Regions from separate parts of the Bacillus sp. JK74 genome, predicted to be linked through region 1. Evidence: riboswitches for the same ligand, from Rfam matches in the RefSeq annotation. Region 1 holds a riboswitch; each other region holds the start of a gene.
The links. A riboswitch is a leader RNA that binds a small molecule or an ion and turns the genes downstream of it on or off. The one in region 1 is predicted to bind S-adenosylmethionine.

Region 1 (3,655 bases):
GATTAAGAGAAAATCTTCGTCTGTTTCTTTTCGTTTGTCTTTTCCGCTCGCCGTAACGAGGAAAGTCAGCGGCGCGTCGGATACTTTGATGGAAAGATTCCCGCTCGTTGCCGGGAACCAGTCTCTTTCGGCCAGCTCGCGCTTTACCTCGGCAAGTTCGCGCCAGCGTTCTTCTTTTGCAGCCATGCCTGCACCTCCCCGATGTTTTCAATGCCTGTTTTCACCTCATGAAAATCTTGAAAAGGCAGATGCCGGAGGCCGAGTTCTTTGCATTCAGTCAAAAGATAATCTCTCGCAAAACACATATCGGATAACTTTGCAGCCTCGACATCCGTGACCGAATCACCGATCATAATGAGAAATTTCTGCTGATCGGACAGCTTCCGGATGACTGACGGTTTGCAGCAGCCGCATTGATTGGTGCAGCCTCCGTCACAGGCGTGCGGCCAGTCTATATGAATATATTCATTGTCAAAGGATGCATGATTGCAGAAAATCCGCTCCTTTTCTACGATCCCTTCCAAAAGCGGATGCACAAAAAAGTCCATTCCTCCGCTTACGATATAAAACGGGAGGCCGTTTGACCGGACAAACGAGACAAAATCCAAAAAGCCGTCCCGTATTTTCGCATCCTTCAGAATAAAGCCGGTCAGTTCTTCTTTTAAGCTGCTCGGCAGCAGTCCGAACATCCGGCCGACCCCTTCTTGGATTGATATGCTTTTAGACAGAACACCGTCTTTTAATTCAAGCCACTCAGGAGGCGCGAATTCTTTCATCATGCTGACAATGTTGTCGTTCATGGTGACCGTGCCGTCGAAATCACAAATAATCAGCGGTGTGCGGGTCATACGGCTTCCACCCTTCCCCATTTGTCTAATGCGAGCTGAAGATCTTTGCACGACGCGGCTTTTTCTTCAATCGGCTGCGCTTCAAGCACCGCATCAATGATGGCGCGGAACGCTTTTCCGCCGCCCTCGGCTCCTTTCGGATGGCCGTGAATGCCACCGCCGGCATTGATGATGTGATCGATGCCGAAATCGCGCATCAACAATGGCACCATACCGGGGTGAATGCCTGCTGACGGGACGGCAAACGACGGATGAAAGACATCGTCTTTTACACATTCATCATGGATTGCAAGCGCGGACTCCTTCGGAAGAGCAACGGATCCGTAAGGTGACGGAAATAAGCTGAAATCAGCGCCGCAATAGCGGTTCAGCTTGCCGAGCAAAAGCGCATGCGACAAGCCGTAAACGGGAGATGATGTGAACGCGCCGCTGACTGCCGGATGCGCCATGATCGGAAGCGGGATTTCCCTGTCTTCGGCAAGGCTCTGCATCACATCTAAACCGTAAGCGAACACATTCAATAAAAGCGCGTCCGCCCCGAGTTCTGCCGCGCGCCTCGCTTTATCCCGCAGTTCAGCGGTCCTTCCCGTAAGGTTTACGGCATACAGCGTTTTATGCCCCGTCTCCTCCCGGGTTTCCTTCAGGACTTGTTTTCCTGCGATAATGCGGGTTTCAAACGGAGCCAGTTCATTTTCAAAGAAAATTTCGTCATCTTTAATCAGATCCACGCCGCCGAGCGCCTGCTGTCTGAGCTGTTCTTTAATGTCGGCGAGATCCCGTCCGATCACGCCTTTAAATATGCTCATCAGAAGCGGTCTTTCAAATTCGCCCAGCAGTTTGCGGATGCCGTATATACCAAATTTCGGCCCGGGAAGGGAGCGTTTAAACTCTTCGGAAAATTCAAGATCAGTCAATTTTATTTTTCCGTCCAGTGACAGCTTTCCGAATACCGTCGTCAGGACGGCCGGAATATCTCTTGAAAAGTTCGCCTCAGGATAGGCGATAGTGATGACAGATTGTGTTTCGTTTTCTGAGGTTCCTTCTTTCTCCTCAACTTTTACGACCCGGCCTTTATGTTTTCTGAGCTGTTCCTGCTTCACCAGGGGCAGGTCAGTCCAGGAGCCTACCGTCAGCCCCGCCGCAATCTGTTCCGCCCGCTTTTCACTGTCCGTTGTGTTTGTCAGAAGATATGTTGCCAATACTTCGCTCATGCGTGAACGCCTCTCTTTCTTTCACAAAACATAAAAAAACCTCTTCCGTATGAGCAGAAAGAGGCTTCGTGTTATGTCCGAATCTTATCTCTCAGCTCCTGCTGCAAGAATTAGCACCGTGCTTTATCAGTCGGTTGCCGGGCTTCATCGGGCTCGTCCCTCTGCCTGCTCTTGATAAGAATAATGATTTTATAAAGTATTTTGAATTATCGCATTGTTATCCTGATATGTCAATGCTTTTTCAGGTGAAAAGATTCAGTTTCCCGATCCGTTCCGCAGCTTCTTTAAGTCTTTCATCACTTGTCAGAAGACCGACTCTTATATAGCCTTCCCCCCATTTTCCGAACCCGTTTCCGGCAGCGACGGCGACATCCGCTTTCTCGAGCAGCAGATCTGAAAACGACTGTGACGTATAACCGTCGGGCACAGGGAGCCATGCAAAAAAGGAGCCCGCCGGAGCCGTCACATCCCAGCCGATACCGCGGCAGGCTTTAATCCATGCATTGCGTCTTGATTCATATCTGTCATTTTGCGCTGCGACGCATGCCTGATCCGCTAAAAGAGCGGCTGCCGCCGCCTGCTGCGCCGCGGGAAACAGGCTGACAAACATATGATCCTGATAAAGGTTGATCGCTTCGATAACAGAAGCGTTTCCGACGGCAAATCCGACCCGCCAGCCCGCCATATTATACGTTTTGGACAAGGTATAGATTTCGATTCCCGTCTCTTTTGCGCCTTCCGTCTGCAAAAAGCTCAGCGGTTTATGCCCGTCAAAACCGACGGCTCCGTACGCGAAATCATGAACGACACAAATGCCGTTTTGTTCCGCAAAACCGACCGTCTCCTCAAAAAACGCCTCTGTCGCCACAGCACCGGTCGGATTATTCGGATAATTGAGATACAGCAGCTTCGCCTCGCTCCGCACCTTTTCAGGAATTACGCTGTAATCAGGGAGAAACCCTCTTTCTTCCGTCAGCGGCATCATTTCCATTTTCGCTTTCGCAAGGGCGACGCCCGACCAGTAATCAGGATATCCGGGATCAGGCACCAGAATGGTATCTCCCGGGTTTAAAAGACATTGCGGAAGCTCAACAAGTCCCGCCTTGCCTCCGAACAGCACGGCGACTTCCGTTTCCGGATCAAGCGTGACCCCGTACTCCCTTTCATAAAATGCAGCGGCTGCTTTTTTGAAGCTGTAAGCGCCCCGGAATGAGGAGTATTTATGATTTTCCGGCCTTTCGACGGCGAGCTTCATTTCTTCAACGATATGCTGAGGCGTCGGCTGATCAGGGTTTCCCTGCCCTAAATTGATGACGTCTCTGCCTTCTTTCAGCTTTTGATTCACTTTTTGCACCAATGATGCGAAAAATTGTTCCGGCAGCTGTTTGAGTACATCTGAGATTTCAAAGTTCATATTTTTCACCTTCTAAAAATGTCTTGAAATGATAGTCCATCATCATATATGGTTAAATAAAAAAAGTAAAGAGAAACTTGAGGTGTTAAAAAATGAAATGGACCGTTTCCTGTTTGCAATTTGATATTTCATACGGAAATCCTTCAGAAAATTTTAAAAAAGCAGAATCTTTGATTGAGCAA
Region 2 (3,655 bases), 240 kb from region 1:
AGCACGCTGTGTCTGATGGCGTATGTGTCTTCTGCGGTGATGGGTTTTACTTCAACCATAAAAAATCCTCCTTTGCTTGATTCTTTTTCTGTATCGTACCATGAAAAAGCCGCCTGTCATATCAGGCGGCCTCTTCCGCGTCAATGCAAATATACATCAGCCCGCTTTTCATCCTTTTGCTTAATATAAGCTGCAAGCTCTGATGTCAAATCAGAACGGAGAAACGGGGTGATTAAATAAATTCCGTTAAACAGTTCGCACGCCGTGTCGAGAAGCGACTTGGCGATGGCGAGGCCTTCGGCTTTCTGCTTTTGCTTGTCTTCGCCGGCGAGCGCCATTTTTTCCCGGATGCTGTCTGACAGCTTAATGCCCGGGATTTCATGATGAATGAACTCTGCGTTGCGGCTGCTCGTTAACGGCATAATTCCGATATACACCGGTGTTTTGAGATGTTTCGTTTCATGATGAATGTCAATGAGCTGCTGCTCGGAGTAGACAGGCTGGGACACGAAGTAGTCAGCTCCGCACTCGATTTTTTTCTCCAGCCGTTTTACTGCTTTATCAAGATGGCGGACATTCGGATTAAATGCTCCGGCTACGGAAAAGTTCGTTTTCTTGCCGAGCGGTTTCCCTGATAAAGAAATGCCCTCGTTGAATTGTTTAATCAGCCTGATCAAGTCAAAGGACGTTAAATCATAGACGGAGGTAGCCCCCGGAAAGTCGCCGATTTTTGAAGGATCACCCGTGATGGCTAAAATGTCGGTGAGCCCGAGCGTATCCAGCCCCATTAAATGTGACTGAAGGCCGATGATGTTGCGGTCTCTGCATGTAATGTGAACGAGAGAACGGATATCAAGGCGTTCTTTCAGCAATGAACCGCAGGCGGCATTGCTGATCCGCGGTGTCGCCAATGAATTGTCGGCGAGCGTCAGCGCTTCTATGCCGGTTTCTTTTAATTCAGCCGCCGCTTGCAGAAATTTGTCAAAATTCAATTTTTTCGGCGGATCAAGCTCTACGATAATTGACCGTTTTTGAGCGGCGATTTCGTTTAAACCAGGCTCGGTCCGTTCATTCCGGACGGAGATGATTTCTTCTTCCCGTCTGATTTTCACTTCTTTATCAGTGACGGGAGAAAGTCCGCGGACCGCTTCAGCCATGGCTCTGATATGGTTTGGCGTCGTACCGCAGCAGCCGCCGATAATGCGCGCGCCCTGAGTGCGGAACTGTACGGCGCTCTCCCGGAAATAGGCATCGTCCGTATCATAAACAAGCCGGCCTTCTTCTAAAGACGGAAGGCTGCTGTTCGGATAGACCGATAAATAAGCGTCACGGAAAATCGGCACTTCGGTGAGCGCTTCAATCATGTGGTACGGGCCGAGCCGGCAATTGATTCCCGTTATGTCAGCGCCGAGATCGGCAATTGACCTGAGGGCTTCCCGAAGCGGCGTTCCGTCCTGCAGCACGCCCTGTTCGTGCATGGATACGTTCAGCATAATCGGAAGTTCCGTTTCTTTTCTCGCTATCTTCAGCACTTCGCGCGCCTCTTCTAAATCATAGTATGTTTCCAGGAGCAGACCGTCCGGCTCTTCGTGAAGCAATAAATAAAGCTGCTCCCGAAAGCTGCGTTTAATCTCCTCCAGGCTGTAGGCGTTTTTGTTAAAGGTGCGGATGCCGCCCATCGTTCCCAATACATAAGCGCCGTCTGAGGAAGCGCGCGCGATTCTGACCGCCTCCTGATTGATTTTTTTCGTTTCATCCTCAAGTCCGTATCTTGAGAGCTTAATAAAATTCGCGCCGTACGTATTTGTCTGGATGATGTCTGCCCCGGCTTCGACGTAAGCCTTATGTATCCGCTTGATTTCCTCGGGCTTTGATACGTTCAGTTCCTCAAAACATCTGTCAATGCCGTAGGAATAGAGGAGAGTGCCCATCGCGCCGTCTCCGATTAAAATCCGTTCTTTTAAGTCTTGTAATAGTCCCATTGTTTGCCTCCTTCGTCACATTCAGCAAGGAAAAAAGAGAAATAAAAAAAGTCTTCTTAAGAAGAAGACTTTGTAATCATTTGTCTCTCTTCTTATCTTCCAAGCTGTTTTTAGCTTGCTGGATTTAGCACCTTGGTCATGGTTTGGGTTAAACCATTACACCGGTTGCTGAAGCGTCGTCGGGCCAGTCCCTCGGCTTCTCTTGATAAGAACGTTCATATAATTGTCATGGGTTTCCAAAACTTAACTGTGAAAATCCCTTTCTCCAAATTTACCGAAAATAGAGACAATAATCAATAGGAATCACATAATTTATCTAAAATTAATAAATTGAACGTCAATCGGCAGGTCTGCCCCGCGGACGGCTGCAATAATCTGCTGCAGATCATCTTTATTTTTTCCGGTGACGCGCACTTGGTCGTCCTGAATCTGAGACTTGACCTTCAAGCCGGAGTTTTTAATCACCGCGTTGATTTTTTTGGCGCTGTCTTTATCAATGCCCTGTACAAGCTTCGCGCGCTGGCGCACCGTGCCCCCTGAGGCATTTTCGATTTTGCCGTATTCAATGTTTTTCGTCGGCACGTCCCGTTTGATCAGCTTGCCGCTCAGCACATCTTTGAGCTGATTCAGTTTAAACTCGTCATCAGAAATCAGGACAAGTTCTTCCTTTTCTAAAGTTACATCGCTTTTCGATCCTTTAAAGTCATAGCGCGTGCCGATTTCTTTCAGCGTCATCTGAATCGCATTCTGCACTTCGGGAAATTCAACTTTGGATACAATATCAAAAGAACTTTCTTTTGCCATGAGAAAACCTCCTATAACATTTCACTTATGAGTTGATTATAGTAGAATAAAGAGAAATGTCCAACTGCATAAAGCATGAATTTATGCATATTGGAAAAAATGAGAAAAACATCAGCCCCATACGGGCGAATCAGGAAGGACGATAACATGAGACCAGGGCAGCAGCTCACGCTTAGTATAGATCACCAAACCGATTTCGGTTATTTTTTAACCGACGGCGAGGATACGGTTCTTTTACATAACAGTGAAATTACAGAGGATATTGAAGACAGAGATGAAGTGGACGTATTTATTTACGTCGATCATCAGGAAAGACTCGCGGCGACGATGAAAAAGCCGCTCATCAGCTTTTATGACTACGGATGGGTGGAAGTGACGGACGCTGTGGAGGATATGGGCGTATTCGTCGACGTCGGTCTGTCAAAAGACGCGCTCGTCGCAACGGAGCACCTGCCTCCGTACAAATCCGTCTGGCCGCAAAAAGGCGACAGACTGTATTGCATGCTGAAGGTGACAAGCAGCGGACGCATGTTTGCCAAGCCGGCGCCTGAGGATATCATCAGTGAATTATTTACGGATGCAGAGGAAGACGTCATGAATAAAGACCTGACAGGCACGGTGTACAGACTGATCGCATCAGGCTCTTTTCTGATTACCGATGAAGGCATCCGCGCGTTTATTCACCCTTCAGAAAGAAAAGAAGAGCCGAGACTCGGCAGCCGCGTGACGGGGCGTGTTATCGAGGTGAAGGAAGACGGCTCCGTCAACATGTCCCTGCTGCCGAGAAAGCAGGATGCGCTTTCGGTTGACGCGGAGGAGATTCTGACCTATCTGAGATCAAGAAACGGCGCGATGCCTTACGGAGACAA
Region 3 (3,655 bases), 240 kb from region 1:
CGTCTTTAATCGCGGTGACTCAGCTGACCAGCACTTCAGAGCAGGTGGCGAAGGAAGAGCTTCTGCTGCAAAAGCCGCTGTTAGAAACGGTTGTGCACTACGGCAAAATGGCGGAAGAGTGCGGGCTGGACGGAGTGGTATGTTCGGTCCATGAAACAAAAGCCATTTATGAAGCGGTCCGGCCTTCATTTCTGACAGTCACGCCGGGCATCCGCACGGCCAGTGACGCAGCTGACGATCAAGTCCGGACGGCGACTCCGTCATTTGCGAAAGAAAACGGTTCGTCAGCCATCGTCGTGGGCCGCTCAATTACAAAAGCGGAAAACCCCGTTAAAGCATATGAAGCAATTAAACTGGAATGGGAGGGCGTTCGCCGATGAAACAGGCTATCGCAAAACATCTATTACACATTGAAGCTGTCTTTTTACGTCCGAATGAGCCGTTTACGTGGGCGAGCGGCATTTTATCACCGATCTATTGTGACAACCGTCTGACATTGTCGTATCCAAAAGTGAGAAATGATGTGGCGGACGGGCTCGGCAAACTGCTGAAGGAGCATTTCCCCGAGGCGGAGATGATCGCGGGCACTGCAACGGCGGGCATTCCGCATGCTGCGCTTCTCGCAGACCGTACAGGCGCGCCGATGTGCTACGTCAGAAGCAAACCGAAAGCGCACGGCAAAGGAAATCAAATAGAAGGCGCCATTAAGAAAGGACAAAAAACAGTCGTGATTGAAGACTTGATTTCTACCGGAGGCAGCGTGCTTGAAGCTGCGGCGGCCCTTCAAAGAGAGGGCGCGGAAGTCCTCGGCGTCATTTCCATTTTTACATACGGACTGCCGAAAGCAAAAGAAGCCTTTAAAAAAGCGGGTCTTCCTTATTACTCGTTAACAGATTATGACACGCTGATTGAAGTCGCGCTTGAAAACGGAACGATTCATTCAGCTGACATTGAAAAACTGAAATCATGGAAACTGAATCCCGAGTCAAAAGATTGGTTTAAAAAATAACGACAATAAAAACAGGCCTCAGGGCCTGTTTTATTATTCCTATCAAAAAACTCGGGTTGACTTCTGTTAGAATTGTGCTAAAATTTAGTACAAATCTAAAAAGCTTATCAAGAGCGGCTGAGGGACTGGACCGATGACGCCCGGCAACCTGCGTGTATTGCAAGGTGCCGCATCCAGAAAAATGCACAGCATTTTGAAGATAAGGGCTATACCGGGTCACTGTCTTTCATTCCGCTGGATTGAAAGTTTTTTATATAAAAAAAAGATTGAGGGATAAGACAACCGGCAGAGAACAACAGCTGTTTGATTGTCTCCGGGAGGAGGAAAGAAAAAATGCTAACGTATGACACATGGGAAGAGCCGGCGATTACATTTCCGGAAGACGATTCCTATAAAGGCGCGCTGTCCGTTTTAAAATGGGCATACGGCCACTACGGAGACCAGCTTGTTTACGCGTGCAGCTTCGGGATTGAGGGCATCGTCCTGATCGATTTAATTTCTAAAGTAAAGAAAGACGCGGAAATCGTGTTTCTCGATACGGGTCTTCACTTTAAAGAAACATATGAAACGATCGAAAAAGTGAAAGAACGTTACCCGGGGCTGAACATTATCCTGAAAAAGCCCAGCCTTACTCTTGAGGAACAGGCCGAGGCTCACGGAGATAAACTGTGGGAAAGAGAACCGAACCAGTGCTGCTACATCAGAAAAATTCTGCCGTTAAGAGAAGCACTCGCAGGGCATCCGGCATGGCTGTCCGGCCTTCGCCGGGATCAAGGGCCGAGCCGGGCGAATACGAATTTCCTGAATAAAGACGACAAGTTTCAATCGATTAAAGTATGCCCGCTGATCCATTGGACATGGAAAGACATCTGGAGATATACTTCCAAGCATGAGCTGGATTACAATATCCTCCATGATCAGGGGTATCCGAGCATCGGCTGTGAACCGTGCACTTCACCTGCGTTTACCGCGGAAGATTTGCGGAGCGGCAGATGGAACGGCATGGCGAAAACCGAATGCGGACTGCATGAATAAAGGAGCTGCCCGATGGAATTAGCCGCTATTTTATTCTGCCTGTTTTTTGCCATGAATATCGGAGCCAGCGGAGCCGCGGCATCAATGGGAGTCGCTTACGGGTCCGGCGCCGTTAAAAAGAAAACATATGCGCTGATCATCTGCGCGGCCGGAGTCCTGTCAGGGGCGGTTATCGGCGGCGGTGAAGTCGTTAAGACGATCAGTGGCGGAATCATTCCCGAACAAACCATTACGCTCACCATTGTCTGCATTATAATCGGAGCGGCGGCGCTATCGTTATTCACGGCGAATGTGCTCGGCATTCCGCTGTCGACGAGTGAGGTCACTGTCGGGGCGATTGTCGGTGTCGGCGTCGCGTACAAAGTATTGTTTTTACAGCATCTTTTGGTCATCGTGATTTTTTGGGTGCTCGTACCGTTCGTCGCGTTCTGTTTCACCTTTCTCGTATCGAAGGTATTCAGTTCTCTGAATATTCGAGTCATTTCGAAACGGAAACAGAAGATTTTAGGGATTGTGCTGCTTTTTGCGGGGTTTTGGGAAGCTTTTTCAGCCGGAATGAACAATGTCGCAAATGCGGTGGGCCCTTTGGTGGCTGCGGGCGTACTCAGCGTGTCAAAAGGAACGCTGTACGGAGGCATCTTTGTCGCTCTCGGCGCTCTGCTTTTAGGACGTAAAGTGCTTGAAACCAACGGGAAAAAGATTACGAGATTTTCAGCCGGAGAAGGCATACTGCTTTCAGGAACCGGCGCGGGGCTTGTCATTATCAGTTCCGTCTTCGGTCTGCCGGTCCCATTGGCGCAAGTCACATCATCATCAATTATCGGTATCGGAATGGCCAAAAACGGGCCGAACGTTTTTCATAAAGAAGTCGTGAAAACGATGCTCAAAGTTTGGGTCGTTTCGCCGTTTTTGTCACTGTCGATTTCGTATCTGCTTGTCTCCCTGCTGTTAAAAGGAGATTACTATTCCATCTTTATGATGGCCAGCGTGCTTTTGGCAGCTGGCGGAGCCGCCAGTCTGATGAAAGCCATCCGAAAAGAGAAACGCTCTGTCCATGAACAAGGCGGGGGCATTTAACTATTAATCTGAGTTTATTTATCTGTTAACTGGGAGGAATCATGTATTATGAGTTTAGCACCGCACGGAGGAACATTAATTAATCGGGTGAATGAGCAGTATGATCTTACATCCGTCCACAAAGAAATTGAGCTTGATTTGATTTCGTTCGCTGATTTAGAGCTGATCGGGATCGGGGGGTACAGCCCGATTGAAGGATTTTTCACAGAAAAAGATTACGTGTCAGTCGTTGAAAATATGCGTCTGGCATCAGGGGTTGTCTGGTCCCTGCCGATCACGCTTCCGGTCGATTCAGAAAAAGCGGCTGAGCTTGCCGTCGGCGACACGGTGAAACTGACTTACGGCGGAGAAACATACGGTGTCGTCGACATCGAAGATATTTATACGCCGGATAAACAAAAAGAAGCCGTTCACATATATAAAACCGATGATGCCGCGCATCCGGGCGTGAAAAAATTATTTTCACGCGGCGATACGTATGTCGGCGGGCCGATCACATTAATTAAAAAAGCGTCAAAGCAGTTTCCTGAGTTT
Region 4 (3,655 bases), on a different contig from region 1:
CGCACCGATTAACGGAACGGTGACGGAAGTGAACGAAGACCTTGATGACAGTCCTGAATTCGTAAACGAGTCTCCGTATGAAAAAGCGTGGATGATCGTCGTGGAACCGGCTGATGCTGAAGAAATCGAAAACCTCATGACTTCTGAGCAATATGACGAAATGACACAGGAAGACTGATCGGATAGCAAAGGGGCCATTTGGACACTCTATCTGTAACGGGAGGTGTCTAAAATGGCTTTTGATAAACAAAAGGTCGATGTGACGGAGAACGTCACGGGCCGCTTTCAAAACGGCCGGTTTTCCTTGTTTCATGAAAATGAAGCCATCGGCGAGATGACAGGCATGGACCAGTACGAGCTCAAACAGGGCTTTTCATTTGAAAATCAAAAATTTTATAAAACAGCCGATGTCATAAACGGCAGCGATCCGAAATATGTCGATTGCGATTATGAGAATGGCTGGTGTTAACAGTTGGCGGTGAATTTCACTGCCTTCTTTTTCAATCTGACGCTAAAACAATCGGCAGGTGACGCGCTTATGTACAACGGAGATGAAAAGGTCATTATCGTAGAAGGAAAATCTGATAAAATCAAAGTCAGGGAAGTGCTCATCGAACCCGCGGAAATCGTCTGTACAAACGGGACGATCGGCCAAACCGAACTGGAAGATTTGGCGGACCGCCTGTTTGACAGAGACGTCTATATTTTAACGGACGCAGATGACTCCGGAGAAAAACTAAGAAAACAGCTGAAACGGGAGCTTCCCGAAGCGCGCCATATTTATATAGACAGAACATACAGGCAAGTCGAGTCGTGCCCGGGCCATCATCTCGCATCTGTGCTGATCAGAGCCGGCTTTGATGCTGACACTGTATTTTTGAAAAAGAACGACCTGAGGTGGTAATCATGAAAGAACTCCAAGAAAATGAACTCGAATCGATTCAGGATGACGTTTATCTCCTGTATTTGTACACCCCGTTTTGCGGCACATGCCAGCTGGCGTCCAAAATGCTTACTGTCGTCGAAGAAATGCTGCCCGGCGCCGCCTTCTATAAAAACAACGTGAATTATTCCCCCGCATTCGCCAAAGCCTATCAGATTGAAAGCGTTCCGTGCTTTTTGCTGTTTAAAGGCGGAGAGCTTGTTGAGAAAGGATACGCCTTCCGCTCCGTTTCCTATTTATATGAGCTGATTAAACAAAAAACATCGCAAACGTTCCCGATGTGACAATATTTACAGGAAAATGTCGTGCGGTTTATAAAGGGTTCTGTCCGTTAAAAAGAGAAAGTGTATGTATGGCCATTAAAACGGGAGGTTATACGAGTGGAGAAAATAGAAGTTTCAGAGAATGACGGACAGCATCTGTTTTTGAAACCGCTATTAAACGCCTCAACGCTGCTGATTACATTCCAAGGAGAAACAGAAGCCTTAACGGTCTCAATTAACGGACAGGGAGAAATGAGAAAAACGTCGGCTTCAAAGGAAAAATCTAATTTGACCTTTTACGGAAACCAGACGGAAATCATCCATCTCCTGCATGGTGATGTCTCTTTGCAAAAGCTTATCCAAAGCGGAAAACTCAAAGTGAAAGGATCATTCAGAGCCCTGCTGAAGCTGGAGGCCATCCTCTGGCTGACAAACGGATTTTTTCAGGCGATCAGTAAACGGCCGTAACTGCCAATCTACTATGTGACAATAGCTTCCAATATTTATTTTATTGACTTTTTATCATTCGCCGTGCTATTCTACAGTAAGAATTTCCGGACGAAAATACGATATGTTTTCTCTTATCAAGAGAGGTGGAGGGAAGTGCCCTATGAAGCCCGGCAACCATCAACAATGTTGAAATGGTGCCAATTCACTCGAAGCGGTCTGCTTTGAAAGATGAGAGAAAGGCCTTTTTCAATAAGCCTTTCTGCTCATTTTTGCAGAAAGGCTTTTCTTTTGCGGAGAAACCCGGAAGATTTCTTAGAATAGTGTAAGGCGGGTGATTGCTTTGATCCATCTTCAAAATGTTTCAAAAATTTACAAAGCGAAGCATGGGGATGTCAATGCTGTCCAAGATGTCACTCTTGATATCAAAAAGGGCGAAATATTTGGAATTATAGGATATAGCGGAGCTGGTAAAAGTTCCTTAATCCGTCTCCTGAACGGCCTTGAAAAGCCGACGTCGGGAACCGTGGAAGTCGCGGGGACGGAATTAAATAAAGTAAGCAGCCGCGGGCTGAGAAAAGCGCGCCAGGAAATCAGCATGATCTTCCAGCATTTTAACCTTTTGTGGTCGCGCACCGTCCGGGAGAATATTATGTTCCCGCTGGAAATCGCCGGCGTGAAAAAAAGCGAACGGGTCCGCCGCGCTGATGAATTGATTAAACTGGTCGGATTAGAGGGGAAAGAAAAATCTTATCCGTCGCAGCTGAGCGGCGGTCAAAAGCAGCGTGTCGGCATCGCCCGGGCGCTCGCCAATAATCCGAAAGTCCTTCTGTGCGATGAAGCGACATCAGCGCTCGATCCGCAGACGACCGATTCAATTTTGGATCTTTTATCCGATATAAATGACAGACTCGGTCTGACGATCGTGCTCATTACCCATGAAATGCACGTCATCCGAAAAATCTGCAACAGAGTCGCCGTCATGGAAAACGGGAAAGTCGTTGAAGAAGGCGAAGTACTCCAAGTTTTCAGAAACCCGCGCGAACCGATGACCAAGCGTTTCGTTCAGCAGGTGACAGAACCGGAAGAGACGAAAGAAACCATCCAGCATTTTCTGCAGGAAACAGCGACAGGGAAAACGATTCAGCTTTCATTTGTCGGGCAGGCCGCCGAGCAGCCCCTCATTACGGAAATGATCCGAAACTTTGATGTGGACGTCAATATTCTGCAGGGGAAAATTTCACAGACGAAGGACGGAGCCTACGGTTCTTTATTCATTCATATTGACGGTCAGGAAAAAGAAGTAGAAAACGTGATCCGGTTCATCAAAGACAAACAGGTAGAAGCAGAGGTGATCACAAATGTTTGAAAAATGGTTCCCGAACGTTGATATAACCGAGCTGTGGACGGCCACATACGAGACCCTTTATATGACGGTCATCGCTTTAGTTTTTTCATTTATCATCGGAGCGATTCTCGGTCTTCTGCTCTTTTTAACGGGCAAGGGAAGCTTATGGGAAAATAAAATCATTAACACCGTGATTGCGGCGGTCGTTAATATTTTCAGGTCTATTCCGTTTCTTATTTTAATTATTCTGCTTCTCGGCTTTACTAAGATTTTGGTCGGATCGATTTTAGGACCGAATGCCGCATTGCCGGCGCTGATTATCGGCTCCGCGCCGTTTTACGCCCGTCTTGCGGAAATTGCGCTCCGGGAAGTCGATAAAGGAGTCATCGAAGCTGCCAGATCAATGGGAGCAAAGACATCGACGATTATCTTCAAAGTGCTGATTCCTGAATCAATGCCTGCGTTAATTTCAGGCATCACCGTTACGGCCATCGCCCTGATCGGATCTACCGCCATTGCCGGCGCTATCGGTTCAGGCGGACTCGGAAACCTTGCATATGTAGAAGGCTACCAGTCCAATAATACGGATGTAACGTTTGTAGCGACAGTATTTATACTCATCATCGTCTTTATCATTCAGATTATCGGTGATGT

Region 2: linked by a shared signal. The riboswitch ahead of ACWJJ5_RS08900 (bifunctional homocysteine S-methyltransferase/methylenetetrahydrofolate reductase) and the one ahead of mtnW (2,3-diketo-5-methylthiopentyl-1-phosphate enolase) in region 1 are both predicted to bind S-adenosylmethionine.
Region 3: linked by a shared signal. The riboswitch ahead of ACWJJ5_RS06530 (phosphoadenylyl-sulfate reductase) and the one ahead of mtnW (2,3-diketo-5-methylthiopentyl-1-phosphate enolase) in region 1 are both predicted to bind S-adenosylmethionine.
Region 4: linked by a shared signal. The riboswitch ahead of metN (methionine ABC transporter ATP-binding protein MetN) and the one ahead of mtnW (2,3-diketo-5-methylthiopentyl-1-phosphate enolase) in region 1 are both predicted to bind S-adenosylmethionine.

What each region holds. Positions count from the first base shown of each region.
Region 1 is NZ_JBSJQB010000002.1:639,370-643,024, forward strand. Features, by position in the region: gene ACWJJ5_RS07530 (methylthioribulose 1-phosphate dehydratase) at 1-186, opposite strand, end outside; gene mtnX (2-hydroxy-3-keto-5-methylthiopentenyl-1-phosphate phosphatase) at 144-848, opposite strand; gene mtnW (2,3-diketo-5-methylthiopentyl-1-phosphate enolase) at 845-2,059, opposite strand; SAM riboswitch class I at 2,141-2,240, opposite strand; gene ACWJJ5_RS07545 (aminotransferase class I/II-fold pyridoxal phosphate-dependent enzyme) at 2,301-3,473, opposite strand; gene ACWJJ5_RS07550 (carbon-nitrogen family hydrolase) at 3,566-3,655, shown strand, end outside.
Region 2 is NZ_JBSJQB010000002.1:876,526-880,180, reverse strand. Features, by position in the region: gene ACWJJ5_RS08905 (GNAT family N-acetyltransferase) at 1-59, opposite strand, end outside; gene ACWJJ5_RS08900 (bifunctional homocysteine S-methyltransferase/methylenetetrahydrofolate reductase) at 141-1,982, opposite strand; SAM riboswitch class I at 2,072-2,194, opposite strand; gene ACWJJ5_RS08895 (YajQ family cyclic di-GMP-binding protein) at 2,295-2,786, opposite strand; gene ACWJJ5_RS08890 (CvfB family protein) at 2,886-3,655, shown strand, end outside.
Region 3 is NZ_JBSJQB010000002.1:396,263-399,917, reverse strand. Features, by position in the region: gene pyrF (orotidine-5'-phosphate decarboxylase) at 1-380, shown strand, start outside; gene pyrE (orotate phosphoribosyltransferase) at 377-1,009, shown strand; SAM riboswitch class I at 1,111-1,215, shown strand; gene ACWJJ5_RS06530 (phosphoadenylyl-sulfate reductase) at 1,343-2,044, shown strand; gene ACWJJ5_RS06525 (inorganic phosphate transporter) at 2,057-3,121, shown strand; gene sat (sulfate adenylyltransferase) at 3,170-3,655, shown strand, end outside.
Region 4 is NZ_JBSJQB010000001.1:169,455-173,109, reverse strand. Features, by position in the region: gene gcvH (glycine cleavage system protein GcvH) at 1-178, shown strand, start outside; gene ACWJJ5_RS00910 (YusG family protein) at 233-469, shown strand; gene ACWJJ5_RS00905 (toprim domain-containing protein) at 539-904, shown strand; gene ACWJJ5_RS00900 (thioredoxin family protein) at 907-1,227, shown strand; gene ACWJJ5_RS00895 (SCP2 sterol-binding domain-containing protein) at 1,324-1,674, shown strand; SAM riboswitch class I at 1,785-1,891, shown strand; gene metN (methionine ABC transporter ATP-binding protein MetN) at 1,997-3,022, shown strand; gene ACWJJ5_RS00885 (methionine ABC transporter permease) at 3,015-3,655, shown strand, end outside.